Regions from separate parts of the Streptomyces sp. NPDC127595 genome, predicted to be linked through region 4. Evidence: riboswitches for the same ligand, from Rfam matches in the RefSeq annotation. Region 4 holds a riboswitch; each other region holds the start of a gene.

Region 1 (7,089 bases), on a different contig from region 4:
TTGATCGTCGGCAGGTCGAGGTGGTCGTAGTGGTCGTGCGAGATGACGACGACGTCGACGGGTCCGAGCGCGGCCAACGGCAGCGGGACGGGGTGCAGCCTCTTGGGCCCGGCAAAGTTGAACGGAGAACATCGCTCGCCCCAGACCGGGTCGAAGAGCACACGGTGCCCATCGATCTCGGCGAGCACACTGGAGTGCCCCATCCAAGTGAGCCGCAGTCCGCTCGGCGCGGGCCGGGCAAGGTCGGCGAGCGTCGTCGCGTGCACCGGCACCGGGCCGGCCGGGGCGCGCCGGACACGCTCTTCCTTACGGAAGTAGGCCTTCGCGGCCTCGCGCATGGCACCGTCGGGCCGGGGGGTACCCGGCGGGTTCGTGAAGACGCCGTCCGCGAAGTTGGGCGATCTGCGGATGCGCTCCAGTCGCTCGCCTCTCGGATCCGCGCCGAAGGCGGCGGGCCGCAGCGCGCGGAGCCCGGAGCTCAGGGGACGGGAACCGGTCACAGTACCTCCAGGTGGAGTCAGTCAGGCTTCCATTATGGTCGCCGCCTCTGACAGCGCCGGGCCGGCCATGTCACAGCACGAGGTCCGCGACCGTACGGCCTGCATCCCCCTCAACCCCACGGAGCGCCCGCTTCTTCCTGGCCCTGGGATGGGCATGCACCCACTTTCCACGGCCAGGAGCTCAATTACTGACTGGCCGTTCAGTACGCGTACTGTGACCGTCCGGCCCCGCCCGCCCGGCCCCCTTTGGCGACACCATGTACCGAGGACTCCGACACCCCCACGGCGGTGGGCCTCGCGCCGGCCCGCCGGCCCCCTGATCGCCGTATCGCCGTATCCCGAGGAGACCCCGTGACCGCCCCTCTGATGACGCTCACCTGGACCGACCACGTCACCGGACACCAGGGCTTCCTCGTCGTCGACCGGCTCGTGCGAGGTGTCGCCAGCGGCGGACTGCGGATGCGGGACGGCTGCACGCTGGACGAGGTCGCCGGGCTCGCCCGCGGCATGACCATGAAAGAAGCCCTGCACTACCACCCCGAAGGCCACTACATCCCGCTCGGCGGCGCCAAGGGCGGCATCGACTGCGATCCCCAGGACCCGGCGGCGTACGGACTTCTGGTGCGCTACCTGCGCGCCATGCGCCCGTACATCGAGAGCTTCTGGACCACCGGCGAGGACCTCGGCCTCACCCAGGACCTGGTCGACCGGGCCGCCGAGGAGGCGGGCCTCGTCTCCTCGATCCAGGCCGTGTACCCACTGCTCGACGACGAGGTGACCGCGAGACGGCGGCTCGCGGACGCGTTCGCGGTCGAGGTGGACGGGATCGGGCTCGACGAGCTGGTCGGCGGATGCGGTGTCGCCGAGTCGGTGCTCGCGGCCCTGGACCGCGCGGGCATGCCGTACGCCGGGACGCGCGTCGCCGTGCAGGGGCTCGGCACCATGGGCGGCGCCACGGCACGGTTCCTCACGCGCGCGGGACTCACGGTAGTGGCCGTCGCCGACATCAAGGGCACGATCGGCAACCCTGAAGGCCTCGACGTCGACGCGCTGCTCGCGGCCCGGGACGCGTACGGGACCGTCGACCGCTCGGTGCTGCGCCCCGCCGACCATGAACTGCCGGGCGACGCCTGGCTGTCGGCCGAGGCGGAGGTGCTGGTGCCCGCGGCGGTCTCGTACGCGATCGACACCGTGAACCAGCAGTCGATCAGCGCCCGTTGGATCGTCGAGGCGGCCAACATGCCCGTTCTGGCCGAGGCGGAGGAACTGCTCGCCGCGCGCGGAGTCACCGTCCTGCCGGACGTCGTGGTCAACTCCGGCACGAACGCCTGGTGGTGGTGGACGCTGTTCGGCGACATCGGCGCGGACCCGGACGAGGCCTTCGCGTACATCCGGCACTCCATGCGCGCCCTCATCGACCAGATCCTGACCCGCGCGGAGGCCGACGGGAGCACACCGCGGGCCGCCGCGCACGCCATCGTCGCGGATCGACTGCCGGTGATCGCCGAGCGGTTCGGCTGGTACGTATGACCACGGCTGGCCACCCGCATCCCCGGCCCGACCTGGGAGACCCGGCACCGACACGCCCTCCGGCGAGGGATTAGGGTTGCCGCGTGGCGAGAGTGCGGTTGAACGTGGCGGAACGGCGCGAGGAGTTGCTGCGCGCCGCAGTCGAGCAGATCGAGGCGCGGGGTGTGGCCGCGGTACGGATCGCCGACGTGGCCTCGGCGCTCGGAGTGAGCAACGCGCTGGTGCTGTACCACTTCTCGACCAAGGAGAAGCTGCTCGCCGAGGCGTTCACGTACGCCGCCGAGGGCGACCTCGCCCATCTGCGCAAGCTGCTCGGCCGTCGCACCTCGGCGCTGCGCCGGCTGCGGACCGCGGTGCGCTGGTACGCGCCGACCGGGCAGGCAAAGGGGTGGCGGCTGTGGATCGAGGGCTGGGCGGCCGCCCTGCGCGAGCCCGCGCTCCGGGAGGTCACCTGCTATCTCGACAAGCAGTGGAAGGCCGCGATCATCGAGGTGATCGCGGAGGGCGTGGCGGCGGGTGAGTTCCGCTGCCCGGACCCCACGGGCACGGCCCTTCGGCTGACAGCCCTGCTCGACGGGCTCGCCGTGCAGATGACCGCGTACGAGGGTGCGGTGTCGCGGGCTCAGACCCACGAGTGGGTCGACGAGGCACTCGCGCGCGAACTCGGCCTCGATCGGGAGGCGTTGACGGCGGCGGTGCGCGGTGGGGGGTCCCTCCCCCGCCGCACCCGGGGGCCCCCCCCCGCGGCCCGGCCCGGCGGCGTCTCGCACACCCCCCCCCGACGGCGGGGGGGGGGGGGGGGGGGCCGCACCCCCCCCACCACGCACCACCCCTCGTCCCGTCCGGCGCCACTGCCCGGCTCAGGCCACCGCGTCGATCCATGTCCTGATGTCGTCCGGCGAGAGCGTCCCCTTGGCCGCCACATGATCCCCGGAGGATTCACCGCGCAACCGCCGCCCGATCCACGGGACCAGGTATTCACGCGCCCAGTGGATGTTGTCGCGCCGGACCTCGAGCGTGCCGCGCGGCGGGAGCGGCGGCCACGGCTGGTCCGGGTCGGCCGGCACTTCGAGGCCGAGGAGCTGACCGGCCCGGAGCGCGACGCGGGTATGGCCCTCGGGTGACAGGTGGAGGCGGTCGCCGTCCCAGGCGCGGCGGTCCTGAATCGTCTTCAGGGACCACAGGTCCAGGACGGGGCAGCCGTACCGGTCGGCGATGGCCCGGAGGTGTCCGTTGTACGTGGCGATCTTGCCGCGCATGTGCTTGAGCACGGGCACGCCACGGGTGTCGAAGCCGGTCGTCACCAGGACGGTGCCGACGACAGAGGTGAGGTCGGCGACCGCGCGCTCGAAGCGCTCCGCGACTTCGTCGGGGTCGACGCCGGGCCGGATGATGTCGTTGCCGCCCGCGCAGAAGGAGACCAGGTCCGGCGCGAGCTCCTTCGCCCGCGAGAGCTGGTGCTCGACGATCTGGTCGAGCAGTTTGCCGCGTACGGCGAGATTGGTGTAGGTGAAGTCGCCCTCGGGACGCCGGTCCGCGAGCAGTACCGCGAAGCGGTCCGCCCAACCGACAAAGGCCCCGTCAGGCCCGGGGTCGCCGACGCCCTCGGTGAAGCTGTCCCCCACCGCTACGTACGACCCGATCACTGATCTGTTGCCACTCTTCGAATCGTCTGCCACATCGACCCATGATTCACCTTTGAGTGTGACCTACGCGACCGTATTTTAGGGTTGACGGGTGGTGACATAAGCCACTCATAAAGCCTGGGTCAAGCTCGGAATAAGGGCCCACCAGGGGTAGTTGAACAGCCGCCACACCCGGACGCGGGTGCACGTGAACACGACGTCCTGAGCGCGAAACGCAGAAGGCCGGGCCCCGGGGATCGTGGGGTCCGGCCTTCGGTTCCGAGCTCAGTTCCGAGCGAACGGCGTCAGCCGACGGTGACACCGTGCGCGCGCAGGTACGCGACCGGGTCGACGTCCGAGCCGTAGTCCGGCGTGGTGCGGATCTCGAAGTGCAGGTGCGGTCCGGTGACGTTGCCGGTCGCCCCGGAGAGGCCGATCTGCTGCCCCTCGGTCACGGTCTGGCCGGCCGAGACGGAGAGGGAGGAGAGGTGGGCGTACTGCGAGTACTGGCCGTCGGCGTGCTGGATGACGACCTGGTTGCCGTACGCGCCGCCCCAGCCCGCCGAGACGACGGTGCCCGCGGCGACGGACTTGATGGTGGTGCCGGTCGGGACCACGAAGTCCACGCCCGTGTGGTAGCCGCTGGACCACATGCTGCCGGCGACCTTGTAGCCGGTGCCGATCGTCGCGCCCTCGACCGGCAGCGTGTAGCCGGAACTGCTGCTGGAGGCCGCGGTGTCGTCGGCCTTGGCCGTGGGCTCGGCCGCCGTCTTGGCGGACGACTCGGACGCCTTCGAGGACTTCGCCGACTTGGAGGACTTGGACGCCTCGCCGGACGACTTGGTCGTGCCGCTCGACGCGGCGGCCTTCTTGCCGATCGTCAGCTTCAGGCCCGGGTGGATCAGAGCGGGGTCCTCACCGACGGCCTTGCGGTTGTCCGAGTACAGCTTCTTCCAGCCGCCGCTGACGCTCTGGTCGTCGGCGATCTTCGAGAGGGAGTCACCGGCCCTTACCGCGTAGGTCTTCGTCGCGGACTTCTGGGCCGCGGCAGGAGCGGAAGTGGCGGCCTTTTCCGAAGCTGAGGCCGTGGCGGCCTTTCCCGAAGCCGAGGCCGAAGCCGTGACAGCCTTTTCCGAAGCGGAAGAAGCCGTGGAAGCCGAGGCGGTGGCGGCATGGGCCCCAGTGGCTCCCATGAGCGGCAGCGCGAGCGCGGCGCCACCCGTTCCGGCCACGGCGATCGAGCGCGTGAAACGCTGGGACTTGGGACGGCGGTGCTTACCCTTCGCGGGCATGACGAATTCCTCTCCGGCGCCTGCGAGGTGAGCTGTCGGGTGCGGGCTGGAGATGCCCGGCCGCGCTGCTGCGCGGCTATACCCCTAGCCGTTCCGGAGACCGGAACAGGCGTCTTACCTGTGGGTCCCCCGCTCCTGCCACATACGGGTGAGTGTGCGGATTCCGGGCGGCGGCAGGATTGGGCGTCCGTCCGGATTGAGGGCGAACGTAAGCGAGATGAGACCGCGTCGACAAGCATGTGGGTTTTCTGTGGATGCGCCGCCCTTGATCCACGCCGGAATTACCGTAACCCTCTGTCGACGAAAGGCCTTTCCCGCCTGTCAAATCACCAGGAAATTCCAGCGGGTTGACAAAGAGGCGTCGCAACACATCGTCACGAATATGACGCTGCTCACGCACGTGTGCCCAGGATGCTTCATTCCAGAGCTAGTTGTAATGAATCAGCTAATTCGGACAGAACAGCCAGATGCGACGCAGTCGGATAACTGCCACATCACCGTCCGCCCCCGCCACTGCCATCAGCCCTCCGCAGATACGGACGGATGGGTAAATCCAGACACCTTCGCGCGCTCTGCGGCCCGGAGGTAACGGCCCCGCACCTGCGAAGACAACGCCTGTGGACAACTCATTGCCCCAGGAATCCATGTCGTATCGTCGAGTGCGCAACGTCCGTCGGCGGGCGAAGCCGAGCAGCGCCGACGGCTGACTGGGAGGAGCCCCCGTGACACAGCAGGTCCCGTCGACCGAACCTGAGCTGACGGCTGTGCGCAACTTCCGGGATGTGGGCGGCCTGCCCACCGTGGACGGCCACCGGGTGAAGTACGGGGTGCTGTTCCGCAGCGGACATCTCGCGCACGCCACAGCGGACGACGCCGCTTTCCTCGCCTCCCTCGGCCTGCACACGATCTTCGACTTCCGTAACGCGTCGGACCAGAAGCTAGAGGGTCCGGACGTCGAGCTGCCGGGCGTGCGGAACGTGAATCTGCCGCTGACCGACCCGGCCGACGGCTCTGAGTTCTGGAAGATGGTCCGCGACGGCGATCTTGAGCAGTTGCGCGCGCTCCTCGCGGACGGCAAGGCGGCGAACCGGATGATCAACTCCTACCGCGCCATCATCAAGGAGCGCACCGCCGAGCACTCCCAGGTGCTGCACTCGCTCGCCGAGGACAGCGTGCCCGCGCTGATGCACTGCGCCGCGGGCAAGGACCGCGCCGGAATCTCCATAGCCGTGGCACTCCTCGCCGTCGGCGTCGAGCGCGAGGCGATCGTCGCCGACTACCTGGAGTCGAACGCCAAGCACCGTCGCTACAAGGTCCACCGCAGCAGCTCCTCCGCGTCGGCGTACTCCCCGGAGGTCATGGAGCTGCTCAGCCCGCTGTTCGACGCACGCGCCGAGTACCTGACCGCGGCCTTCGAGACGATCGAGGAAACCTGGGGCAGCGTCGACGCCTACCTGGAGCAGGGACTGGGGATCACCCCGGAGCTGCGGAGCCGGCTGCGCGAGCGGCTCCTCGACTGACACACGCCACCTCGGCCGGCACAGGTCACCCGGTCCCGGCCGTCCCGACGTATGCCTACTGGTTCTGCGCGCCCAGTGTGAACAGCAGGTAGACGAAGGCCGCGAAGAGGTGGCCGACGGCGACGTAGATGATCAGCCGCACCCACAGGGCGCGGGGGAGCTTGTCGTCCATGGAGCGGCGCGGGCCGGATTCCGTGGGCTCGGTCATGGTGTCTCTCCCAAGGTCGGGTGCTCCGTCGCCGGACCTAGGCACAGCGCGGCGGTGGGGCTCTGCAGCAGGGTGTGTACGAAGAGCAGCTCGGCGCCGTCCCGGTCGGCGGCGGCGATGCGGTGCGGGGTGAGCGAGTCGAAGTGCGCGCTGTCCCCCGGGGCGAGCACATGGGCGCTGTCACCGAGACGCAGCCGCAGTCGCCCCCTCAGGACGTGCAGCCACTCCTCACCGGCGTGGACGCGCACGATGTCGCCCTGCGAGCCGTACGGCACGTGCACGCGCAGGGCCTGCATCCCGCGGCCCGAGCCGCCGGCCTGCCAGTAGGTCCAGCCGCCCGCCGCGGTCGGCTCCATGTCGGCGGCGCGCACCACGGCGTCACGCTCGGGGACCGACTCGCCGAGCAGCCCGGAG
Region 2 (7,089 bases), on a different contig from region 4:
CCCGACGTAACCACCGGGCCCCACTCCTAGCCTGGACCCGACGTAGCCACCGGGCCCCATTCCTAGCCTGAGCCCGACGTAACCACCGGGCCCCGCCCCTCACCCCCGCCTACGTACCTACAGCTTCTCCACCGGCGCGTACCGCAGCAGCAATCGCTTCGGCTTCGGTTCTCCGAAGTCGACCGTCGCCTCGGCGTTCGCGCCCGTGCCCTTCACCTCGACGACCGTGCCCAGGCCGAACTGGTCGTGTGTGACCCGGTCGCCGACCGCCAGGGACACCACCGGCTTCTCCGCGATACCGCGTCGCGTCGCGAACCCGGAGGCACCCGAGGCGGCGGAACGCGAGCGGGAGGCCGACAGCGACGACGACAGTGAGGCGGCGACGCCCGACACGGGGCTCGTCGAGGCGGGACCCATCGCACCCGTGCGCTTCCACTCCAGGTGGGCGTCCGGGATCTCCTCCAGGAAGCGGGACGGCGGGTTGTACGAGGGCTGCCCCCACGCACTGCGCAGGGACGACCGCGTCAGATACAGCCGCTCCCGCGCGCGCGTGATACCGACGTACGCGAGGCGCCGCTCCTCCTCCAGCTCCTTGACCTGGCCCAGCGCGCGCATGTGCGGGAAGACGCCGTCCTCCATGCCCGTCAGGAACACCACGGGGAACTCAAGGCCCTTGGCGGTGTGCAGGGTCATGAGGGTGATGACGCCGTTGCCGTCCTCCTCGTCGGGGATCTGGTCGGAGTCGGCGACGAGCGCGACCCGCTCCAGGAAGGCGGAGAGCCCGGCCGGGGTCTCGCCCTCGCCGGTCTCCTGCTCGAACTCCAGGGCGACGGCGGCGAGTTCCTGGAGGTTCTCGATCCGGGTCTCGTCCTGCGGGTCGGTGGAGGCCTGCAACTCCGCGAGGTAGCCGGTGCGTTCGAGTACGGCTTCAAGGACGGTGGCCGGACCCGCGCCCGACTCGACGATCGTCCGCAGGTCCTCCATCAGCGTGTTGAACCGCTTGACCGCGTTCGTGGAGCGGGCCGCCATGCCGTACGCCTCGTCGACCCGCCGCAGTGCCTGCGGGAAGCTGATCTTCTCGCGCTGTGAGAGGGCGTCGATCATCGCCTCGGCGCGGTCGCCGATGCCGCGCTTGGGAACGTTGAGAATCCGGCGCATCGGAACGGAGTCCTCCGGGTTGGACAGCACCCGCAGATACGCGAGGACGTCCCGGACCTCCTTGCGCTCGTAGAAGCGGACGCCGCCGACGACCTTGTAAGGCAGGCCTACGCGGATGAAGACCTCTTCGAAGACACGGGACTGGGCGTTCGTACGGTAGAAGACCGCGACATCGCCCGCCTTGGCGTCGCCCGCGTCGGTGAGACGGTCTATCTCGTCGGCGACGAACTGGGCCTCGTCGTGCTCGGTGTCGGCGACGTAGCCGGTGATGTTCGAACCCGCGCCCGCGTTCGTCCACAGGTTCTTGGGGCGGCGGGATTCGTTGCGCTCGATGACCGCGTTGGCCGCGCTGAGGATCGTCTGGGTGGAGCGGTAGTTCTGCTCCAGGAGGATCGTCACCGCGTTCGGGTAGTCCTCCTCGAACTGGAGGATGTTGCGGATGGTGGCGCCGCGGAAGGCGTAGATCGACTGGTCGGCGTCGCCCACGACGCACAGCTCGGCGGGCGGCAGGTCGTGCTCGCTGGGCGGGACGTCCACGGGGTGCTCGGAGGTGCCGACGAGTTCGCGCACCAGGGCGTACTGCGCGTGGTTGGTGTCCTGGTACTCGTCGACGAGGACGTGCCGGAAGCGGCGGTGGTAGTGCTCGGCGACGTCGGGGAAGGCGCGGAGCAGGTTGACCGTCGTCATGATCAGGTCGTCGAAGTCGAGCGCATTGGCCTCGCGCAGCCGCGACTGGTACATCGCGTAGGCCTGGGCGAGGGTCTTCTCGAAGCCGTCGGTGGCCTGGGCGGCGAAGTCCTCCTCGTCGATCAGCTCGTTCTTCAGGTTGGAGATCTTGGCGCTGAAGGACTTCGGCGGGAAGCGCTTGGGGTCGAGGTCCAGGTCACGGCAGACCAGGGCCATGAGCCGCTTGCTGTCGGCGGCGTCGTAGATCGAGAACGACGAGGTGAAGCCGAGCCGCTTGCTCTCGCGGCGCAGGATCCGGACGCACGCGCTGTGGAAGGTCATCACCCACATGGCGTTGGCGCGCGGGCCGACGAGGTGCTCGACGCGCTCCTTCATCTCGCCCGCGGCCTTGTTGGTGAAGGTGATCGCGAGGATCTGCCCGGGGTGGACATTGCGCTCGCCCAGCAGATACGCGATCCGGTGCGTGAGCACGCGGGTCTTGCCGGAACCCGCGCCGGCCACGATGAGCAGGGGCGAGCCGGAGTGCACCACGGCCGCCCGCTGGTTCTCGTTCAGCCCGTCCAGGAGCGCGGCCGCGTCCACGACGGGGCGCGGGGCGCCGTCGCGGTAGTACGCGTCCCGGCTCGGCGGCACGTCGAAGCGGCCGCCGAACAAGTCGTCCGGAAGCTGCTCGGCCGCCCCGTCCTCGGGCGGGGGCGGGGGCTCTTCCTCATGCGCCCCCGAGGGCTTGAGGTCCGCCAGGAAGCTGTCATCAAAGAGGCTGCTCATCGCTCTCCGAGTCTAGGCGGCCCCACTGACACCCCGCCGCCACCCCGAAAACTCGACCGGAACTCGTGACGGCGTTCAGCCGGAACTCGTGACGGTGCCCAGCCGGAACTCGAGACGGCGCTCAGCACCGGAGGGGCTTCCCGGACCCGACGACCCTACGGAACCACACCGACACAGCCTGCGACCAGCGCGACAAAGGACTGGCACCTGTCCGCCGTACAAGATCCCGCTGCACGAGTTCGCCGCGACGCCCGACCGGGAACAGCCCCCCACCGCGACCGCCCGAAAGAGACCGAGGAAACCACCCCTCCGCACAACTCACCCGATACCCATCCGAATTGACGACGGGCGACGAACCTCATGACTAAGGTCACGAAAACGTATCGGGCATTTCGAACATCAACCTTCACAGAAGCCGCACGAGTTGGCTAGCGTGCTGACCAGGCCGCCCGACCCCCACCGGCGAACGTCGCCGGGCCGCGGTGGCCTCCGCCGAATTCGGTGCGCCCTCGTGGCAGCCGGAACCGGGGACCCACCGAACTTGGGGTGAATCGGTCCAACTGCCTTGTCGGGCATGGACCGTAGGGCAACCCTTCCGAACCACCCGCCCGAACCCGACAGCTAACCCGGTAGGCGGATGATGGAAGGAGTCGCCTCCCTTGGCGTCGCAACGCAAATGGTTCTCGGGATCGCGCGTGGCGGGTACGGCCCCCGCTCTAGCCACGGCGGCCCTCACTTCGGTGGCCCTGCTCTCCCAGACGGCGAACGCCGCGCCCTCTGAAGAGCCCAAGCCGAGCCTCGAAGAGGTCGAGAAGAAGGTCGACGCCCTCTACCGGCAGGCTGAGTCGGCCACCGACAAGTACAACGCGGCCAAGGAGAAGACCACCAAGCAGCGCAAGAAGGTCGACACCCTCCTCGACGACGTCGCCCAGCGCGCGGAGAAGCTCAACACCGCGCGTGAGGAGCTGGGTTCGTACGCCGCGGCGCAGTACCGCACCGGGGCCGCGGCACCCGACACCGCCTCGCTCCTGCTGGCCGACAATCCGCAGGACTACTTCGACCAGACCCAGCTGATGAGCCGTCTGACCACCCGCCAGAAGGCGGCTGTCGATGACTACGTCACTGAGCAGGCCGCTGCCACCGAGAAGCGCACGGAGGCGTCCCAGAGCCTGGAGACGCTGACCACGTCGCAGAACGCCCTTCAGGCGTCCAAGACCGACGTGCAGCAGAAGCTCGCCAAGGCGCGCGAGTTGCTCTCGCAGCTCACCGTCGAGGAGAAGGCGCGGCTCGCCGCGATCGAGGAGGAGCAGCGCAAGGCGGCCGAGCGCAAGGCGGCGGAGCTGGCGCAGCAGCAGGCAGCCGCCGACGCCGCGGCGCAGGCGGCCCAGGAGTCGTCGTCGAGCGCGACGACCGGCATCTCCGGGTCGGCCACCACCACCACCACCGACGCCGCGTACGCGACGAAGGCGGCCAAGGCCCTCACGTTCGCCCGCGCCCAGGTCGGCAAGCCGTACGTCTGGGGCGCCACGGGCCCCGGCTCGTACGACTGCTCGGGCCTCACCCAGGCCGCCTGGAAGGCCGCCGGAGTCACCCTCCCGCGCGTCACCTACGACCAGGTGACCGCCGGCACGACCGTCTCCCTCGCCGACGCCCAGCCCGGTGACCTGGTCTTCTTCTACGGCGACGTCAGCCACGTGGGCCTCTACATAGGCAACGGCATGATGATCCACGCCCCGAAACCGGGCGCGTACGTCCGCGAGGAGTCGATCTTCTACGACGGCGAGTCGGCCATCCACAGCGTGGTGCGGCCCGCGTAACGCATCGCCCGCACGACATCTTCCGCGGGGCACGCACGCGTGGAGCACGTTTTCGTGCTCCACGCGTGCGTGCCCTGCGTTTTCATCCCCCCACGCGCGTGCCCCGCGGGCAACCCGCCCGAAGATCCTTAGCATCGGGCCCATGCCAGCCCTCTCCCAGCTCCGCGCCTGGTGGGCCGAGCGGCCGCCCGCCGCCGGTGCCGCCGTCCTGGCGACCGGCATCATCTCGGTCGGCTTGCAGCTGACCGGCTACGAGACGCTGTCCCGTGCCGCACTGGCCCTGGCGTCCGTCGCATGGCTCGCGCTCGCCGCGGACTTCGCCGTACGGCTGGTACGGGACCGGCCGCGCTGGGCGACGGAGGCGAGCACGCTCCCCGGGCTCACCGCCGTCGCGGCGACGACGGTCCTCGGCACGCGGGTGTCCGCGCTGGGCTGGCAGGAGGTCGCCGAGGCGCTGCTGGCGCTGTCGGCCGTGCTGTGGCCGGTGCTGCTCTTCTCCGTCGTACGGCACTGGAGTCGTCGTATGCCGGGCGGGGTGTTCCTCGTGTGCGTGGCCACACAGGGGCTCTCGGTGCTGGGCGCCACGCTCGCCGCTGCCGTGGGCGCGGACTGGCTCGCGCATGCCGCGCTGGTGCTGTTCTGGCTCGGGATCGTGCTCTACGGGGTGGCGTTCACGCACTTCGACATCAGGGAGGTGGTGACGGGCGCCGGGGACCACTGGATCGCGGGCGGTGCGCTGGCCCTCTCGGCGCTGGCGGGGGCCACGCTCGTCGCGGCCCACAACGTCGACGCGTATCTGTGGAACGACGACGACAACGGCGTCCTGCGCGCCGTCACCACCGCCCTGCTCGTCCTGGCCCTCGCCTGGTACTGCGTCCTGGCCGGCGCGGAACTGGCCCGGCCGCGCCTGCGCTACGACGTGCGGCGCTGGGCGACCGTGTTCCCGCTGGGGATGACGGCGGTGGCGGCCCTGGCGGTCTCGAGCGCCCTCGATGTCTCGTGGCTCGACGGGCTGGGAGAGGTGCTGCTGTGGATCGCGGTGGCCGCCTGGCTGACGGTGGCGGCAGGAGCCGTCAGGTCCACGACACCGCGCCGAGCCGGAGGCCTCAGGTCCACGCCACCGCAGTGAACCGGAGCAGCCTTCAGGTCCACAGCACCGCGACGAACCGGAGCAATCTTCAGGCCCACAGCACCGCGACGAACCGGAGCAGCCTTCAGGTCCACAGCACCGCGACGAACCGGAGCAGCCTTCAGGTCCACAGCACCGCGACGAACCGGAGCAATCTTCAGGCCCACAGCACCGCGACGAACCGGAGCAGCCTTCAGGTCCACAGCACCGCGACGAACCGGCCCCTCACGTCCACAACACCGCGATGAAGATGTTCGCCGTGGTCAGCAGCCCGACGAGCCCGAAGAGCCCCTTCTCCACCTTCTCGTCGTCGCGCTTCACGTAGACGAGCCCCAGGATCACGATCAGCAGTGCCAGCTTCACGCCGATCTTGATGTTGTTGACCGGCTGATCGTCCGCCTGGTTGAGGCCGACCAGCACGACACCCGTGACCAGCATGGTCAGCGCGCCGTGCAGCATCGCGGGGACGAAACGGGCCGTGCCCCGGCCCATCGCCTTCATCTGGGTGAGGAATCCACCGAGGAGCGAGGCGATGCCGATGATGTGCAGGCCGACGAAGAGATGGATGAGTACGTCCATGAGGCCGGAGCCTATTCGTGCACCCTGGTCCCTCTTGTCACCGGGCCACCCCATGTAACCCATAGCACCGGCACACGTCTGGTTGTCCCGGATTCGCTGCATCGGTCATCACACTCTGTGAAGTCGGTGCCACCGGACTGGAATTATGGTCATTTGCGGTCATCGAGTGATCCACTGGCGCCAATTGTGCACATGGCGTTACCGAGACATCACGCTCAGGTTTAGCGTCCTCCACCAGGTGCCCGGATCCCCGTCGCCGCCCGGGCCAGGGGCGGCAACCGGTCACCCCGCCGAGAAGGTCCGGCGGCGGCCCGCTCCCCCTGTGTGGGCCGCCGCCGGACGCGTAACCGCTGGACCGCCCGGGCTCCGTTCCGGCGGCCGTACGGAAGGATGTGGGCCCTCGTGGCAGCGCACCGCAAGCCCAAGCAGCGCTCGCTCGGCGGAAGCAAGGCCCGCACAGCCGCGACGATCGCCCTCGCGGGCGCGGCGACGGCCACCGCCTTCGACGGGACGGGATACGCCGAACCCCAGTTGTCGACGGCGCAGGTGAAGGCCAAGGTCGACAAGTTGTACGAGGAGGCGGAGGTCGCCACCGAGAAGTACAACGGGGCCAAGGAGAAGGCCGGCAAGGCGGCGGACCGGCTGGGCATACTCCAGGACGAGGCGGCCCGCAAGGAGGAACGCCTCAACTCGGCCCGCGACGCGCTGGGGGCGATCGCCGCCTCGCAGTACCGCAGCGGCGGCCTCGACCCGGCACTGCAGCTCGCGCTCTCCGACGATCCCGGTCAGTACCTGGAAGGTGCCGCGTTCGCCGAACGGGCGGGCAGCAGGCAGGCGGCGGCCGTGGAGCAGGTCCGCCAGCAGCTCCGGGAGATCGCGCAGTTGCGCGGAGCGGCGCACATCGAGCTGGCCTCGCTCAAGTCGCGGCAGGCGGAGCTGAAGCGGCACAAG
Region 3 (7,089 bases), on a different contig from region 4:
ACCGGGCACGCGACGGCCGCGCGGGCGCCGACTTCGTCGCACGGGAGCGGGAGTTGCTCCACGAGCTGTGGCGCCGCCGCGAGGCCGCCCGCCCGGCCCTGGCGTACGCGGCCCGGGCGGCGGCTCAGCTTCCGGTGGTCCCGCCACCGCCCTGGCCCACGTACGGGTCCGCGCACAGCGAGCCCTACTGGCAGCCCTACGGGACCGCGACGCCGTACCCCGCGTACAACCCGTACCGCTCGTAGGACGTACGGCAGGGGTTACGCCGACGCCTCCGTCAGCCTGCCCAGTTCCGTGTCCGTGAGGACGAGGTCCGCCACTCCCAGCAGCGCCGGAAGCTGTTCCACGTTCCGTGCGGAGGCGATCGGCGCCGCGACCGTCGGCTGGGCGGCGAGCCAGGCCAGGGCGACGGTGGCGACCGGCACGTCGTGGGCCTGGGCAGCCTCGTCGAGGGCGGCAAGGACGCGCAGGCCCCGCTCGGTCTCCAGGTGCTTGGCCGCGCCCGCCGCACGCGGCGAGTCGACCTTCGTACCCGGGCGGTACTTGCCGGTGAGGAAGCCGGACGCGAGGCCGAAGTACGGGACGGCCGCCAGGCCCGAGCGGGAGGCGATGTCGCGCAGCGGGCCCTCGTAGGTGTCGCGCGAGACCAGGTTGTACTCGGGCTGGAGGGCGACGTAGCGGGCGAGGCCCTCTCGGTCGGAGAAGTCCAGGGACTCCTGGAGCCGCTCGGGTGAGATGTTGGAGGCCGCGATGTTGAGCACCTTGCCGGCCTTCACCAGCTCGTCGAGCGCGCCGATGATCTCCTCGACCGGCACCTCGGGCTTGTCGAAGTGCGTGAAGTAGAGGTCGATGTAGTCGGTGTCCAGACGGCGCAGAGAAGCATCCGCCGCAGCCTTGATGTTGTCGCCGGACAGCCCCTGGTACTCGGGGTGCTGGCTGACCTTGGTGGCGATCACGATGTCGGAGCGGTTGCCGCGCGCCTTGACCCACTTGCCGATGATGGTCTCGGACTCACCGCCCTTGTGCCCCTCGATCCACGCCGAGTACGAGTCGGCGGTGTCGAGGAAGTTGCCGCCTGCGGCCGCGTACGCGTCGAGCACGGCGAAGGACTCGGCCTCGTCGGCGGTCCAGCCCCACACGTTGCCGCCGAGGGCCAGCGGGAAGACCTCGAGGCCGGACGAACCGAGCTTGCGAAGAGTAGTCGTCATGTCAGGATCCAACGTCCCGAGCGAATGACTGTATTCCACATGTATCAGACCGGCAGCCCTGACGTCGGGGGGATGATGTCAGGGCTGCCGGGGATCAGGGGATTACGGAACTACGCACCCGTGAGGAAACGTGCAGGTCAGGGGTTGAGCCCCTTGCTCTGCAGCCACGCCATCGGGTCGATCCCGGTCGCCGCGCCGTCCGGGTGGACCTCCAGGTGCAGATGCGCCCCGGTGACATTGCCCGTCGCGCCCACGCGCCCGATGACATCACCGGTGGCGACCTTCTGCCCCACGCTGACGCTGATCGACGACTGGTGGCAGAACCACAGCTCGGTGCCGTCGTCGAGGGTGAGGATCGTGCGGTAGCCGTACGACCCGGCCCAGCCGGCCTCCGTGACGGTGCCGCTGTGGACCGCCTTGATCAGGGTGCCCGTGGGAGCGGCGAAGTCGAGGCCGGTGTGGTAGCCGGAGGACCACAGTGCGCCGGCCTGACCGAAGGTCGAGGTGATCGTGTACGAGGAGGTCGGCAGCGTGTAGCTCTTGGCGAGCTCGGCGAGGCGCTCGGCCTCCGCCTTGGCCGCGGCCTCCTCCTCCGCCTTCTTCTTCGCGGCGGCTTCCTTGGCCTCGGCCGCCTTCTGCTCCTCGGCGGCGGCGTCGGAGGCCTTCTTCACGGCGGCGGCCTGGGCGGCCTGCTGGGCCGCGGTGTCGGCCTGGTCCTTCTGGACCTCGGCCTGCTGCATGATGCGCGAACGCAGGACCTCGCCCGCGTCGGTCGCGCCCTGCTCGGTGTCGGCGATCGTCAGACCGGCACTGGTGAGCGGGGTGGTGGAGCCCTTGGCCTCGTCGGCGGAGCTGTCGTCCGTGAGGATCGAGCCGACGGACGGCAGGTCGGGCACGGAGATCGACACCGGCGGCTTGCCGGGCGCCGCGGTGGCCATGCCACCGGCGCCGACGGCGGCTATGACACCGACGCCCAGAACGGTGGAGCTGCGAGCGAGTCCGCCGCCTCCGCGCTGCTTGGAGACGCGGTGCCGGCCGCGGATGGGACGGAGGGATTCCTCGGTGGGATTCCACTCCTCCCGGGGGCCCTCGTCGTCCATGCCGTAACCGAAGGTGTGCGTTTGGCTCGGCGGGTACGAGGGTGCCTGGGCAGGCGGGTTCGACGCCACGTGGGCGTGCTCCTTTCCTTCCTTCTCGCCTACCGGGTTAGCTGACGGGTTCGGAGCAGGAAGGTCTCCTACGCGCGTCAACCGCTGGTGTTCCCACCGCGGTAGACGCTCGATTCACCCCAAGTTGGTGGTTCCCCGGTTCCCTTGCGGGATTCGGCGCGTGCGCACGGAGCCGACTCTTGTGACGGCTGGGACTACCGCGCTGCGTTATCGAACGTTAATAGACGCGGGCACCGGATTCCAAGCCGTTCTGACTGATCATTAACGCTTCTGGCCAGGACTTTCAGGTCATCACCGCCGTAAAACGGGCGAGTTGACCACCACTTGTCGGTCACAGGTTTTCTGACGATGCGTCAGATGTTATGCGGAGGGACGCCATTCGATCACCCCTGGTAACAACGTGAACGAGGGCGTTCACGGACGTCGTACGGCAAGCAGCGCCATGTCGTCCGTGGTGCCGCCGCCGGAGTGCCGGCGGACCTCCTCGGCGAGGGTGGTCAGCAGTGCCTCGGGCCCGGGGAAGGTCCGTCCGGCGAGGCTCACCGCGGGATCGTAGAAGCGCCCGCGTTCGTCGCGGGCCTCGGACAGCCCGTCCGTGTGGAGGAGCAGCATGGCCCCGCGCGGGAACTCCGTCTCCTGCGCGCGGTCGGGCCACATGCCCAACTCGCCCATTCCCAGGGGCAGTGCGGGATCCTCGGCGTCGAGCGAGACGAGCGTGCCGTCCGCGTGCAGGAGCAGCGGCGGGGGATGGCCACGGTTGACGATCCGTACGACCTCCTCGCCGTGCGGGATCTCCGCCAGTACCGCCGTGGTGAACCCCTCGAAGGCGTCGAGGCTCTCGCGCCGGGTGCCCTCGCGCGCCAGAGCCCGCTCCAGGCGCCCCGCGACCGCCTCCAGCGTCGTCTCCTGCTCGGCCGCCTCCCGGAACGCCCCGATCACGACGGCGACGGCGGCCACCGCGCCCATGCCCTTGCCGCGTACGTCGCCCACGACCAGGCGTACGCCGTACGGGGAGTCCTGCACCGCGTACAGGTCACCGCCGATGAACGCGTCCTCCTGCGCCGCCTCGTACCGCGCCGCGACGTCGAGCCCGTCGATCCGCTCCTCGGGCTGCGGCAGTACGGCGCGCTGGGCGGCCTCGGCGATCTCACGGACGGAGGCGAGCCGGGCGTTGCCGCGCCGGACGACGACGTTGATGAGGGCGGCCAGGACGGCGGCCGTCGCCACCGTGACCACTTCGGTGACCGCCTCGGCCTGCAGCGCCACTCCGAGCTTCATCTGAACCGCGACGGCCCCCACGGCGGCCATGGCCCCGGTCAGTACGGTGCCGCGCAGCGAGTAGAGGGGCGCCGCCACCAGCGCGGCGGCGGTGAAGAGGGGGGCGCCGGTGAAGTCCCTCGGCGTGAAGTACTCATAGAGAATCCCGGCGACGATGAGCAGGGCGGGAAGCACCCGGACGAACCTCTGGGTGTACGAGGTCCTCGGCCCGTCCGTTCCCGCCGCCCCGGGCAGCGCTACGTCCCCCACCCCCAGCCCGGGATCGGGCACGGGGTCCCCCGGCAACCGCCCACCGGACCGGTCGTACGACGGGTCGTACGACGCACGCGGGTCGTCCGGGTCGTCCGGATCCCCCGCCCGCTGCTCACCTGCTTGCTGCCCCACCCGTCCAGATTTCCCGGAGCGGGGCCGGAGGGCGACCGGTGTGGGCCGACCGAGGGACGCCCGCGCATACCCGGAAACACCAAGGGCCGGAACTCGTGAATCCGAGTTCCGGCCCTTGGCCTTCAGTAGCGGGGACAGGATTTGAACCTGCGACCTCTGGGTTATGAGCCCAGCGAGCTACCGAGCTGCTCCACCCCGCGTCGTTGAACCCAACTGTACGCCATTCGCGGGGCCTGCTGCACCAGCGTTGCCGCCACCCCCCTCAGGCGGCCGGATTCCCGGCGTGCGTGAGGGTCTCCCAGGACACGAAGAGATCGTCGGTGCCGGCCGGCCGCGTCTGCTCGGCCAGCCGGTGGGCGGCCGGGACGTGTACGTCGAGCCGGTCCTCCAGGTGGTTGAGCGCGACCTCCAGGTCGGGCCCCATGTTCCGGTCGATCCGCCCGCCGCACAGCCACGCGGGCGCCGCCTCCCCCATCTGGTACCTGGAGTGGAAGTCGAGCGCCGCCTTCAGCCGGTCCTTGACGCCGCGGTAGAGGTCGACGCCCTGGTGCCAGGCGGTCTCGGCGATGTGCGCGGTGGCGGCGAGCGAGTACCCGACGTGCTTGAAGTTGCGGCAGGTCTCCTGCGAGACCCCGTCCGTGTACCGCTGCTGCCCGAACCAGTACGTGGTCAGCTTCTGCGGGGTGTCGACGGTGCTGCCGACGGGCGTCAGCGGCACCTTCCCGTCCTTCGCGAGGTAGAAGTACGCGGGCACGCGCTGCCGGAACCGCTCGACGGCCTCGTCGAAGGCCTTGTGGTCATCGAGAAACACGGCGATACCCATCGCGGCATCGGTCATGACGAGATCCCAGTTCCCGTTGAAGTCCGGGACCTTCCTGCTGACTTCGGGGAGGTAGGCGGTCCGCAGCATGCCCTGGAACCGCGCCACGCCCGTCTCGGGCCACTTCGCCCCCGTGTGCCGCACGATCTCCGCGGCCCGCGCCCAGGTGGACCCGGCCCACGCGGTCTGCAGGCCGGCGTTCCCCGCCGTGTGCCTGCGCACCTTCGCCGACCAGGCGTCCATGATCTGAACCGCCTTGTCGGCGTGCTCCTGCTTGCCCGTGATGCTCCACAGCAAGGCCTGCGTGTACGCCGCGATCGCGTCCTCACGCTCCTCGACGCAGCCGTGCCCCGCCCGCGTGCCCGGCGGACACTCGACGGTGGCGTACGGCTTCGCCTGGTACTTGTACGACCCGTACTTGCTGTCCCGCATGTCCAGGAACGCCCGCAGCCACGGCTGCTCCCCTGCGTCCACGTGCTTGCGTACGGCGGTCAGCTGGTCCTTGCTCACGAGCACTCCGGGGTGCTCGAACGCCGCGTCCTTGGCCCGCGCCCGCACCGTCCGCCCCTGCGACGACATCCCGCACGACGCCACCAGCCCCACCAACAACGGCACCAACACCACCGCCGTCACCCGCCGCCCCACTGACCCCATCGCCACTCCTACCTCCGTGTCGGCTCAGAAGCAGCCTGACGGGTGGGGGGAGGGAGCGCAGGATCTCTTAGCCCGGGCGGGAGATCTTTAGCCTGTTCGGCGTTTCACGACGAGGCCGCGCCGTCCCCCACCAACCCGCGGGGTGAGGTTCCAGCCCGTCCGGCGCTTAAGGACGAGACGGTCCCGTCCCGACCCCCCACCCACCCACCCACGGGGGCGAGGTTTCAGCCCGCCCGGCGTTCGAGGACGAGACGGTCCCGTCCCGACCCCCGCCCACCCACGGGGGCAAGGTTTCAGCCCGCCCGGCGTTCGAGGACGAGACGGTGCCGTCCCAACCCCCCACCCACCCACGGGGGCAAGGTTTCAGCCCGCCCGGCGTTCGAGGACGAGACGGTCCCATCCCGACCCCCCACCCACCCACGGGGGCGAGGTTTCAGCCCGTCCGGCGTTTGAGGACGAGGCCGTTCAGGCCGAAGCGGGGGTCTGGGGGCGGCAGCCCCCAGAAACAAGGGACGGGCAGGGGCGGAGGGGGCGAAAAACTCCCCCCCCCCCCCCCGCCGCGAGCTCCCCCTACCCCACCAGATGCCGATTCGGCGCCACCGCAAGCTCCTCGTACTCCGGAAGCACGACGACCGAGGCCCCCGCCGCCACCAGAACCCCCTTCCCATCAGCCCCCGCCACGAACGTGTCCGGCTCCCGCCAAGCAGTGACAACCCGCCGCACCCCGGCATCAACGATCAACCGCGCACAGGGCACCGCCCGAGACGCCCGCCGAGCACACGGCTCAAGACTGCTGTACACCGTGGCGGACGACAGCCGCGGATCGGCAGGATCGACCTTGGCAAGCGCGGCCTCCTCGGCGTGCACGACAGGATCGCCCCCCTCCCGGGAGTACCCGCGCGCCAGCTCGGTCCCGTCCGCGGCCACCACAACCGCCCCCACACTGAACGCACTCTCCGACGCCGGACACAACGCAGCCAGCTCGCAGGCAACCCCCAGCCAGCGCCGGTCGGCGGCGGAGGCGAGCCCACCGGCTCCGGGCGCGGTGGGGACGTACCGGATGAGCACGACGTCCCCGACGGCCCGCGTCTCCACCATCCGCAGCCGCCCGGGGGGATACGGGCCTGGCCCGAAGAGCCGGGGCGCGTCCGTCTCCCCGACGAACAGCGGGGCGACGGCGAGCTGGATCTCGTCCGCGAGCCCCTCCCGTACCAACTGCGTGTGCACCCGGCCGCCCCCCTCGACCATGAGGCGCCGCACACCTCGTACGTCATGAAGGTGTTCGAGGACGGCCCGCCAGTCCAGTTCGGGGCCGACCGGGACGACGTCGGTGTCCAGCCCCAGCCCCAGTCCGCGCAGCCGCTCGGCGCCCTTGTCGGTCGTGTAGACGATCTTCTCGCCGCCGGTGTGCCAGAACCGCGCGGCGGGATCGAGATCACCGGACGCGCTGACCGTGACCTTCAGCGGGTACTCGGAGCGCCCCGCGGCGACCCGCGCCGCCCGCCGCTCGGCCGAGTTGACCAGCAGCCGGGGGTTGTCCGTGCGGAGGGTGCCGGCGCCGACCAGGATCGCGTCG
Region 4 (7,089 bases):
CTCCGTGTCCGAATCCAGGATGCCGGTCAGCTCGTCGATCTCGCCGTTGAGCCGGTCGCGCTCCGACTCCAGCTCGATGCGGTCGAACCGGGTCAGCCGGCGCAGCGGCGTGTCCAGGATGTACTGCGTCTGGATCTCGCTGAGCGAGAAGCGCTCGATCAGACGCTCCTTCGCCTGCGCCGAGTTGTCGCTGGAGCGGATGAGGCGGATGACCTCGTCGATGTCGATCAGGGCGACGAGGAGGCCCTCGACCAGGTGCAGCCGGTCGCGCTTCTTGGTGCGGCGGAACTCGCTGCGGCGGCGTACGACGTCGAAGCGGTGGTCGAGGTAGACCTCGAGGAGCTCCTTGAGACCCAGGGTGAGGGGCTGGCCGTCCACCAGAGCAACGTTGTTGATACCGAAGGACTCCTCCATCGGCGTCAGCTTGTAGAGCTGCTCCAGGACCGCCTCCGGCACGAAGCCGTTCTTGACCTCGATGACCAGACGCAGACCGTGCATGCGGTCCGTGAGGTCCTTCACATCGGCGATGCCCTGCAGCTTCTTCGCGCCGACCAGGTCCTTGATCTTGGCGATCACCTTCTCCGGGCCGACGGTGAAGGGCAGTTCGGTGACGACGAGGCCCTTGCGCCGGGCTGTCACGTCCTCCACCGACACCGTGGCGCGGATCTTGAAGGTGCCGCGGCCGTTCTCGTACGCGTCCCTGATGCCGGTGAGGCCGACGATCCGGCCGCCGGTGGGCAGGTCGGGGCCCGGGACGTACTTCATCAGCGTGTCCAGGTCGGCGCCCGGGTGCCGGATCAGGTGGCGGGCGGCCGCGATGACCTCGCCGAGGTTGTGCGGCGGCATGTTCGTGGCCATGCCGACGGCGATCCCCGACGCGCCGTTGACCAGGAGGTTCGGGTACGCCGCCGGGAGGACGCCCGGCTCCTGCTCCTGGCCGTCGTAGTTCGGCGAGAAGTCGACCGTGTCCTCTTCGATGGACTCGGTCATGAGTGACGTGGCGTCGGCCATCCGGCACTCGGTGTAACGCATGGCGGCCGGTGGGTCGTCGTTGCCGAGCGAACCGAAGTTGCCGTGGCCGTCGACCAGCGGCAGGCGCATGGAGAAGGGCTGCGCCAGGCGCACCAGCGCGTCGTAGATCGACGCGTCGCCGTGCGGGTGGAGCTTACCCATGACTTCGCCGACGACGCGGGCGCACTTCACATAGCCGCGGTCGGGGCGAAGGCCCATCTCGTTCATCTGGTAGACGATGCGACGGTGCACCGGCTTGAGGCCGTCGCGGGCGTCCGGCAGGGCTCGGGAATAGATGACCGAGTACGCGTACTCGAGGAAGGAGCCCTGCATCTCGTCGACGACGTCGATGTCGAGGATGCGCTCCTCGAAGTCGTCGGGCGGTGGCGGGGTCTTCGTGCTGCGGCGGGCCATCGCTGCTGCGGCTCCTTCACAGTCTCTGCCGGGGCATGAACGGGTTCTGACGCGCACCATTGTGGACCGCCCCACTGACAACGCGGACCACGACCCGTCTGTTGAGGGTCTTTGCGGGGCGCTCAGAGGGGCCGGTGCTGCACCCGAGCCGGGCTCCGGGCGTACCAGGACGGTACGCGTCCGCCCCTCTCCTCATACGAGATCCGTACGCCGATTCTCGCTCTCGGCGTACGAGGTGCGGGAACTTCGCCAGCTGTCCGCGCGCTTGCATACAGTGGCAGGACCGACAGGAAATCCGTAGTTTTCCGCGATCGAAGGGACGTACATGCCCATGGGTCACACGGCCACAGCTGAGGCAGGCTCCGGCGGGCTGTCAGCGACCGAGCACCGCCTGGCCAACGGCCTGCGCGTGGTGCTCTCCGAGGACCACCTGACCCCGGTCGCCGCGGTGTGCCTCTGGTACGACGTCGGCTCACGCCACGAGGTCAAGGGGCGTACGGGCCTCGCCCACCTCTTCGAGCACCTGATGTTCCAGGGCTCGGGCCAGGTGAAGGGCAACGGCCACTTCGAACTGGTCCAGGGAGCCGGTGGTTCGCTGAACGGAACCACCAGCTTCGAGCGCACCAATTATTTCGAGACCATGCCCACCCACCAGCTGGAGCTCGCCCTCTGGCTGGAGGCCGACCGCATGGGCTCGCTGCTCGCCGCGCTCGACGAGGAGTCCATGGAGAACCAGCGGGACGTCGTCAAGAACGAGCGGCGCCAGCGTTACGACAACGTCCCCTACGGGACCGCGTTCGAGAGGCTGACCGCGCTCGCGTATCCCGAGGGCCACCCGTACCACCACACGCCGATCGGGTCGATGGCCGACCTGGACGCGGCCACCCTGGAGGACGCCCGCGCGTTCTTCCGCACCTACTACGCGCCCAACAACGCGGTGCTGTCGGTCGTCGGGGACATCGACCCCGAGCAGACCCTCGCCTGGATCGAGAAGTACTTCGGCTCGATCGCCGGGCACGACGGCAAGCCCGCGCCGCGTGACGGCGCGCTGCCCGACACCATCGGCGAGGAGCTGCGCGAGGTCCTCGAGGAGGAGGTCCCCTCACGCGCGCTGATGGCCGCCTACCGGCTCCCGGAGGACGGCACGCGCGCGAGTGACGCGGCCGACCTGGCGCTCACCGTCCTCGGCGGCGGCGAGTCGTCCCGGCTCTACAACCGGCTCGTACGCCGCGACCGCACCGCCGTCGCGGCCGGGTTCGGCCTGCTGCGGCTCGCCGGAGCGCCCTCCCTGGGATGGCTCGACGTGAAGACCTCCGGCGATGTGGAGATCCCCGTCATCGAGGCAGCCGTGGACGAGGAGCTCGCCCGGTTCGCCGAGGAGGGCCCCACGGACGAGGAAATGGAGCGCGCCCAGGCCCAGTTGGAGCGCGAGTGGCTGGACCGGCTCGGCACGGTCGCAGGCCGCGCCGACGAACTGTGCCGGTACGCCGTCCTGTTCGGCGACCCGCAGCTCGCCCTGACCGCCGTACAGCGCGTCCTCGACATCACCGCCGAGGAGGTCCAGGAGGTCGCCAAGTCCCGCCTGCGCCCCGACAACCGCGCGGTGCTCGTCTACGAACCGATCGCCGCCGAAGACGCCGAAAACGCTGAAGCCGCTGAAGACACCGACGAGGAGGCGGCGAAGTGACCGAGCTCGCCACCATGGAGTTCCACCCCCAGCCGCAGGCCGGCGAGGCCAGGCCGTGGGCCTTTCCCGCACCCGACCGGGGCATCCTCGGCAACGGCCTGACCGTGCTGCGCAGCCACCGCCCCGGCCAGCAGGTCGTCGCCGTGGAGGTGCTGCTCGCAGCACCCCTGGACGCCGAGCCCACGGGCCTCGACGGTATCGCCACGATCATGGCGCGGGCCTTCTCCGAGGGCACCGACAAGCTCTCCGCCGAGGAGTTCGCCGCCGAGCTGGAGCGCTGCGGTGCCACGCTCGACGCGTACGCCGACCACCCCGGCGTACGCCTGTCGCTCGAAGTCCCCGTGTCGCGCCTCCCCAAGGCCCTTGATCTGCTCGCCGACGCCCTGAGGGCACCGGCGTTCGCGGACAGCGAGGTCGAGCGGCTGGTGCGCAACCGTCTGGACGAGATCCCGCACGAGACCGCCAACCCGTCCCGTCGTGCGGCGAAAGAGCTCTCCAAGGAGCTGTTCCCGGCCACATCGCGCATGTCGCGCCCGCGCCAGGGCACCGAGGAGACGGTCACGGCGATCGACGCGGCGGCCGTACGCGCCTTCTACGAAAAGCACGTACGCCCCGCCACGGCCACCGCGGTGATCGTCGGCGACCTCACCGGAGTCGACCTCGACGCGCTGCTCGCCGACACGCTCGGCGCCTGGACCGGCTCGTCCGCCGAGCCGCTGCCCGTGCCGCCGGTGACCGCCGACGACAGCGGCCGGGTCGTCATCGTGGACCGCCCCGGCGCCGTGCAGACGCAGCTGCTCATCGGCCGGGTCGGCGCCGACCGGCACGACCGAGTGTGGCCCGCCCAGGTGCTCGGTACGTACTGCCTCGGCGGCACCCTCACCTCGCGCCTGGACCGCGTCCTGCGCGAGGAAAAGGGTTACACCTACGGTGTGCGGGCGTTCGGCCAGGTATTGCGCTCAGCCCCGGACGGCACCGGCATCTCGATGCTCGCCATCAGCGGCTCGGTGGACACCCCGAACACCGGCCCGGCGCTCGACGACCTCTGGAAGGTGCTGCGGACCCTCGCCGCGGAGGGCCTGACGGACGCCGAGCGCGATGTCGCCGTACAGAACCTGGTGGGCGTGGCGCCCCTCAAGTTCGAGACGGCGGCGGCCGTCGCGGGCACGCTGGCCGACCAGGTCGAGCAGCACCTGCCGGACGACTACCAGGCGACGCTGTACCGGCAACTCGCCGCGACCGGCACGGTGGAAGCCACCGCAGCCGCCGTGAGCGCCTTCCCCGTGGACCGGCTGGTGACCGTCCTGGTGGGCGACGCCGCGCAGATCGAGGAGCCCGTCAAGGCTCTCGGAATCGGTGAAGTGAGCGTCGTTCCGGCGGAGTAGGGACGGAGTAGGACAGCAGCTCCCCTGGGGGCCCAGGAGACCACGGAGTCTCCTGGGCCCCCATTTGTCCGTATTGATAGAGAGGTTGCCTGTCTGCCCTGTGGCATGCGCTACAAAAGGCGTGATCCGTTTGTCGATTGAAAGATGTCCCGTTTAGCGTCGGTCCGGCTGTTCGTCAGGCAGTGCGCCGCGCCCGCGGCACCGGACAGCCATCGCTTAGTCCCCGTACGGCGTGAGCCAGGGGAGCCGGGGACCCACACGTAGTCCCTGGGGTGAATCGGACGCCCTCCCCGGAGGTGGTCCGTAGGAGACCTTCCTGCTCCGAACCCGTCAGCTAACCCGGTAGGCGAGAAGGAAGGAAAGGATCAGCTCCTCCATGGCGTTCACCTGTGGCACAGGCAAGCATCGTCGCCCGGGCCGCGTGAAGCGCACGACCACGAACGCCCTCGGCGTCGCGGCGCTCACCACGACCGGTGTCCTCGGCACCCTGGCCGCCCCGGCGCTCGCCGCGGACAACTCCGTCGAGCAGACCGGCCTCACCCAGGCCGTCGAGATCGGTGACTCGATCGCCGACCAGATCGACGCGCAGGCCGCCGCCCAGCAGCAGGCCGCCGACGCGGCCGCCGCGCAGAAGAAGGCCGAAGCGGCCGCCGAAAAGAAGGCCAAGGAGGAGCGCGAGGCCAAGGAGCGCGCCGCCCGCGAGGCCGAGCGCAAGCGCCTCAACACCTTCGTCGCGCCGATCACCGGCTCGTACATCTCCACCGGCTACCAGGCCGGCGGCAGCCTCTGGTCGTCCGGCAGTCACACCGGCGTCGACTTCCACGCCGCGTCCGGGACCTCCGTCCACGCGGTCGGCTCGGGCACGGTCGTCACGGCCGGCTGGGGCGGTGCGTACGGCAACCAGATCGTCCTCAGGATGAACGACGGGACCTACACGATGTACGGCCACCTGTCGTCCATCGGAGTCTCCGTGGGCCAGACGGTCACCCCAGGTCAGCAGATAGGTCTCTCGGGGGCCACCGGCAACACCACCGGACCGCACCTCCACTTCGAGGCCCGCACGACCGCCGAGTACGGCTCGGACATCGATCCCGTCGCATATCTCCGCTCGCACGGCGTGAACGTCTGATCACTCGCGTACGTACTTCACAGGGTCCCGGCTCGACAGAGTCGGGGCCCTGTCGTTTCGAACCGTTTCGAACGACCTACTGTCCAAAAAATATCCATGGATTCCGGTCCCCCGTCGGAAATTCCGAGTCTCTGCAATAGAGTCACTGAACAAGCGCCAATCGACGGCGTTTCACGGGGATTAAAGCGGAGGTCCGGTATGCGTGTTCCTGCGCACTCGGTATGCACAGCGATCCGCGACGACATCGTCGCGGGTGTCTACGAGCGTGGCAGCCGGCTCACCGAGGAACTGCTGGCGCGCCGCTACGGCGTCTCGCGCGTCCCCGTCCGCGAGGCCCTGCGCACCCTGGAGGCCGAGGGCTTCGTGGTCACCCGGCGGCACGCGGGCGCGTGCGTCGCGGAGCCGACCGAACAGGAGGCCGCGGACCTCCTGGAGATGCGCATGCTCCTGGAGCCGCTGGGCGCCGCGCGGGCCGCGCAGCGCCGCACCGAGGCGCACCTCAAGGTGCTCCGAGGCCTGGTCAGGCTGGGTCAGGAGCGGGCCAGGAGGGGCAACAGCGAGGACCTGCGCTCGCTGGGCGGCTGGTTCCACGAGACCCTCGCGCAGGCCTCCGGCAGCCCCGCGCTGACCTCCACGCTGTCGCAGCTCCGGCACAAGATCGCCTGGATGTACGCGGTAGAGGCGCCGGCCAACCCGGCGGAGTCCTGGGCGGAGCACGGCGGGATCGTGGACGCCGTCGCGCGCGGCGACAGCGAGCGGGCGCGGGCGATCACAGCCCTGCACACCGAACGCGCGACGGCCGCACACCGCCTCCGCTTTCCCGGCGGAGCCGACCGCCCGGACCGTGTGAGGACTTCGCAACATCCCGTAAACATGACGGGCCTGCGGCATTAACATGAGCGCCGTATACAAAGAGGAGTAATTCGCGGGAGATTATTTATGCTGCCCGCACAAGGGAAATGCGAAGGGCCCACCCGATAATTCGGGCGGGCCCTTGCCGGTGTTTTGGAGCGATGAAAAGCGCCTTCGAAGCGAAGGTGCCGCCACCGAGGCGATGGCCGCCGTCATCGAGGCGATGGCCGCCGTCGTCGAGACGACGGTCACCGTCATCGAGGCGACGGTCACCGCCATCGTCATCGAAGCAATGGTCACCGCCATCGAAGCGATGAGGCACCACCGCTCACCCTCAGACGGTCTCGGGAAGCTCCTCGAGCCCCTCGGAGACCAGCTTGGCCAGCCGGTCGAGTGCGGCGTCCGCACCCTCGGCGTCGGAGGCGAGGACGATCTCCTCGCCGCCCTGGGCACCCAGGCCGAGGACCGCGAGCATGGAGGCCGCGTTGGCCGGGTTCCCGTCCGCCTTGGCGATCGTCACGGGGACTCCGGAGGCCGTGACGGCCCGGACGAAGATGGAGGCGGGGCGGGCGTGGAGACCCTCGGCCCAGCCGACGTTGACGCGGCGCTCA

What was found. A riboswitch is a leader RNA that binds a small molecule or an ion and turns the genes downstream of it on or off. The one in region 4 is predicted to bind cyclic di-AMP.
Region 1: it holds a riboswitch for cyclic di-AMP, as region 4 does, so the genes downstream of both, ACFVKT_RS01800 (peptidoglycan DD-metalloendopeptidase family protein) here and ACFVKT_RS26640 (M23 family metallopeptidase) in region 4, are expected to answer to the same signal.
Region 2: it holds a riboswitch for cyclic di-AMP, as region 4 does, so the genes downstream of both, ACFVKT_RS29150 (NlpC/P60 family protein) here and ACFVKT_RS26640 (M23 family metallopeptidase) in region 4, are expected to answer to the same signal.
Region 3: it holds a riboswitch for cyclic di-AMP, as region 4 does, so the genes downstream of both, ACFVKT_RS14145 (M23 family metallopeptidase) here and ACFVKT_RS26640 (M23 family metallopeptidase) in region 4, are expected to answer to the same signal.

Annotation. Positions count from the first base shown of each region.
Region 1 covers NZ_JBHXWK010000001.1:408,406-415,494, reverse strand. The annotation lists gene ACFVKT_RS01820 (MBL fold metallo-hydrolase) at 1-500, opposite strand, end outside; gene ACFVKT_RS01815 (Glu/Leu/Phe/Val dehydrogenase dimerization domain-containing protein) at 852-2,030, shown strand; partial or broken gene ACFVKT_RS01810 (TetR/AcrR family transcriptional regulator) at 2,114-2,722, shown strand; gene ACFVKT_RS01805 (SGNH/GDSL hydrolase family protein) at 2,891-3,676, opposite strand; gene ACFVKT_RS01800 (peptidoglycan DD-metalloendopeptidase family protein) at 3,961-4,947, opposite strand; cyclic di-AMP (ydaO/yuaA leader) riboswitch at 4,952-5,127, opposite strand; gene ACFVKT_RS01795 (tyrosine-protein phosphatase) at 5,670-6,467, shown strand; gene ACFVKT_RS01790 (DUF6126 family protein) at 6,523-6,639, opposite strand; gene ACFVKT_RS01785 (helix-turn-helix domain-containing protein) at 6,672-7,089, opposite strand, start outside.
Region 2 covers NZ_JBHXWK010000010.1:149,323-156,411, forward strand. The annotation lists gene ACFVKT_RS29140 (peptidoglycan DD-metalloendopeptidase family protein) at 1-10, shown strand, start outside; gene pcrA (DNA helicase PcrA) at 118-2,613, opposite strand; cyclic di-AMP (ydaO/yuaA leader) riboswitch at 3,094-3,265, shown strand; gene ACFVKT_RS29150 (NlpC/P60 family protein) at 3,273-4,430, shown strand; gene ACFVKT_RS29155 (tellurite resistance/C4-dicarboxylate transporter family protein) at 4,573-5,559, shown strand; gene ACFVKT_RS29160 (hypothetical protein) at 5,785-6,138, opposite strand; gene ACFVKT_RS29165 (NlpC/P60 family protein) at 6,541-7,089, shown strand, end outside.
Region 3 covers NZ_JBHXWK010000003.1:678,138-685,226, reverse strand. The annotation lists gene ACFVKT_RS14155 (PrsW family intramembrane metalloprotease) at 1-245, shown strand, start outside; gene ACFVKT_RS14150 (aldo/keto reductase) at 261-1,208, opposite strand; gene ACFVKT_RS14145 (M23 family metallopeptidase) at 1,346-2,377, opposite strand; cyclic di-AMP (ydaO/yuaA leader) riboswitch at 2,389-2,546, opposite strand; gene ACFVKT_RS14140 (PP2C family protein-serine/threonine phosphatase) at 2,792-3,925, opposite strand; tRNA gene ACFVKT_RS14135 (tRNA-Met) at 4,166-4,239, opposite strand; gene ACFVKT_RS14130 (alginate lyase family protein) at 4,302-5,513, opposite strand; gene ACFVKT_RS14125 (dihydrofolate reductase family protein) at 6,084-7,089, opposite strand, start outside.
Region 4 covers NZ_JBHXWK010000008.1:407,475-414,563, reverse strand. The annotation lists gene ACFVKT_RS26655 (DNA topoisomerase (ATP-hydrolyzing) subunit A) at 1-1,425, opposite strand, end outside; gene ACFVKT_RS26650 (M16 family metallopeptidase) at 1,757-3,112, shown strand; gene ACFVKT_RS26645 (M16 family metallopeptidase) at 3,109-4,497, shown strand; cyclic di-AMP (ydaO/yuaA leader) riboswitch at 4,701-4,861, shown strand; gene ACFVKT_RS26640 (M23 family metallopeptidase) at 4,874-5,626, shown strand; gene ACFVKT_RS26635 (GntR family transcriptional regulator) at 5,825-6,520, shown strand; gene ACFVKT_RS26630 (hypothetical protein) at 6,560-6,784, opposite strand; gene ACFVKT_RS26625 (HPr family phosphocarrier protein) at 6,813-7,089, opposite strand, start outside.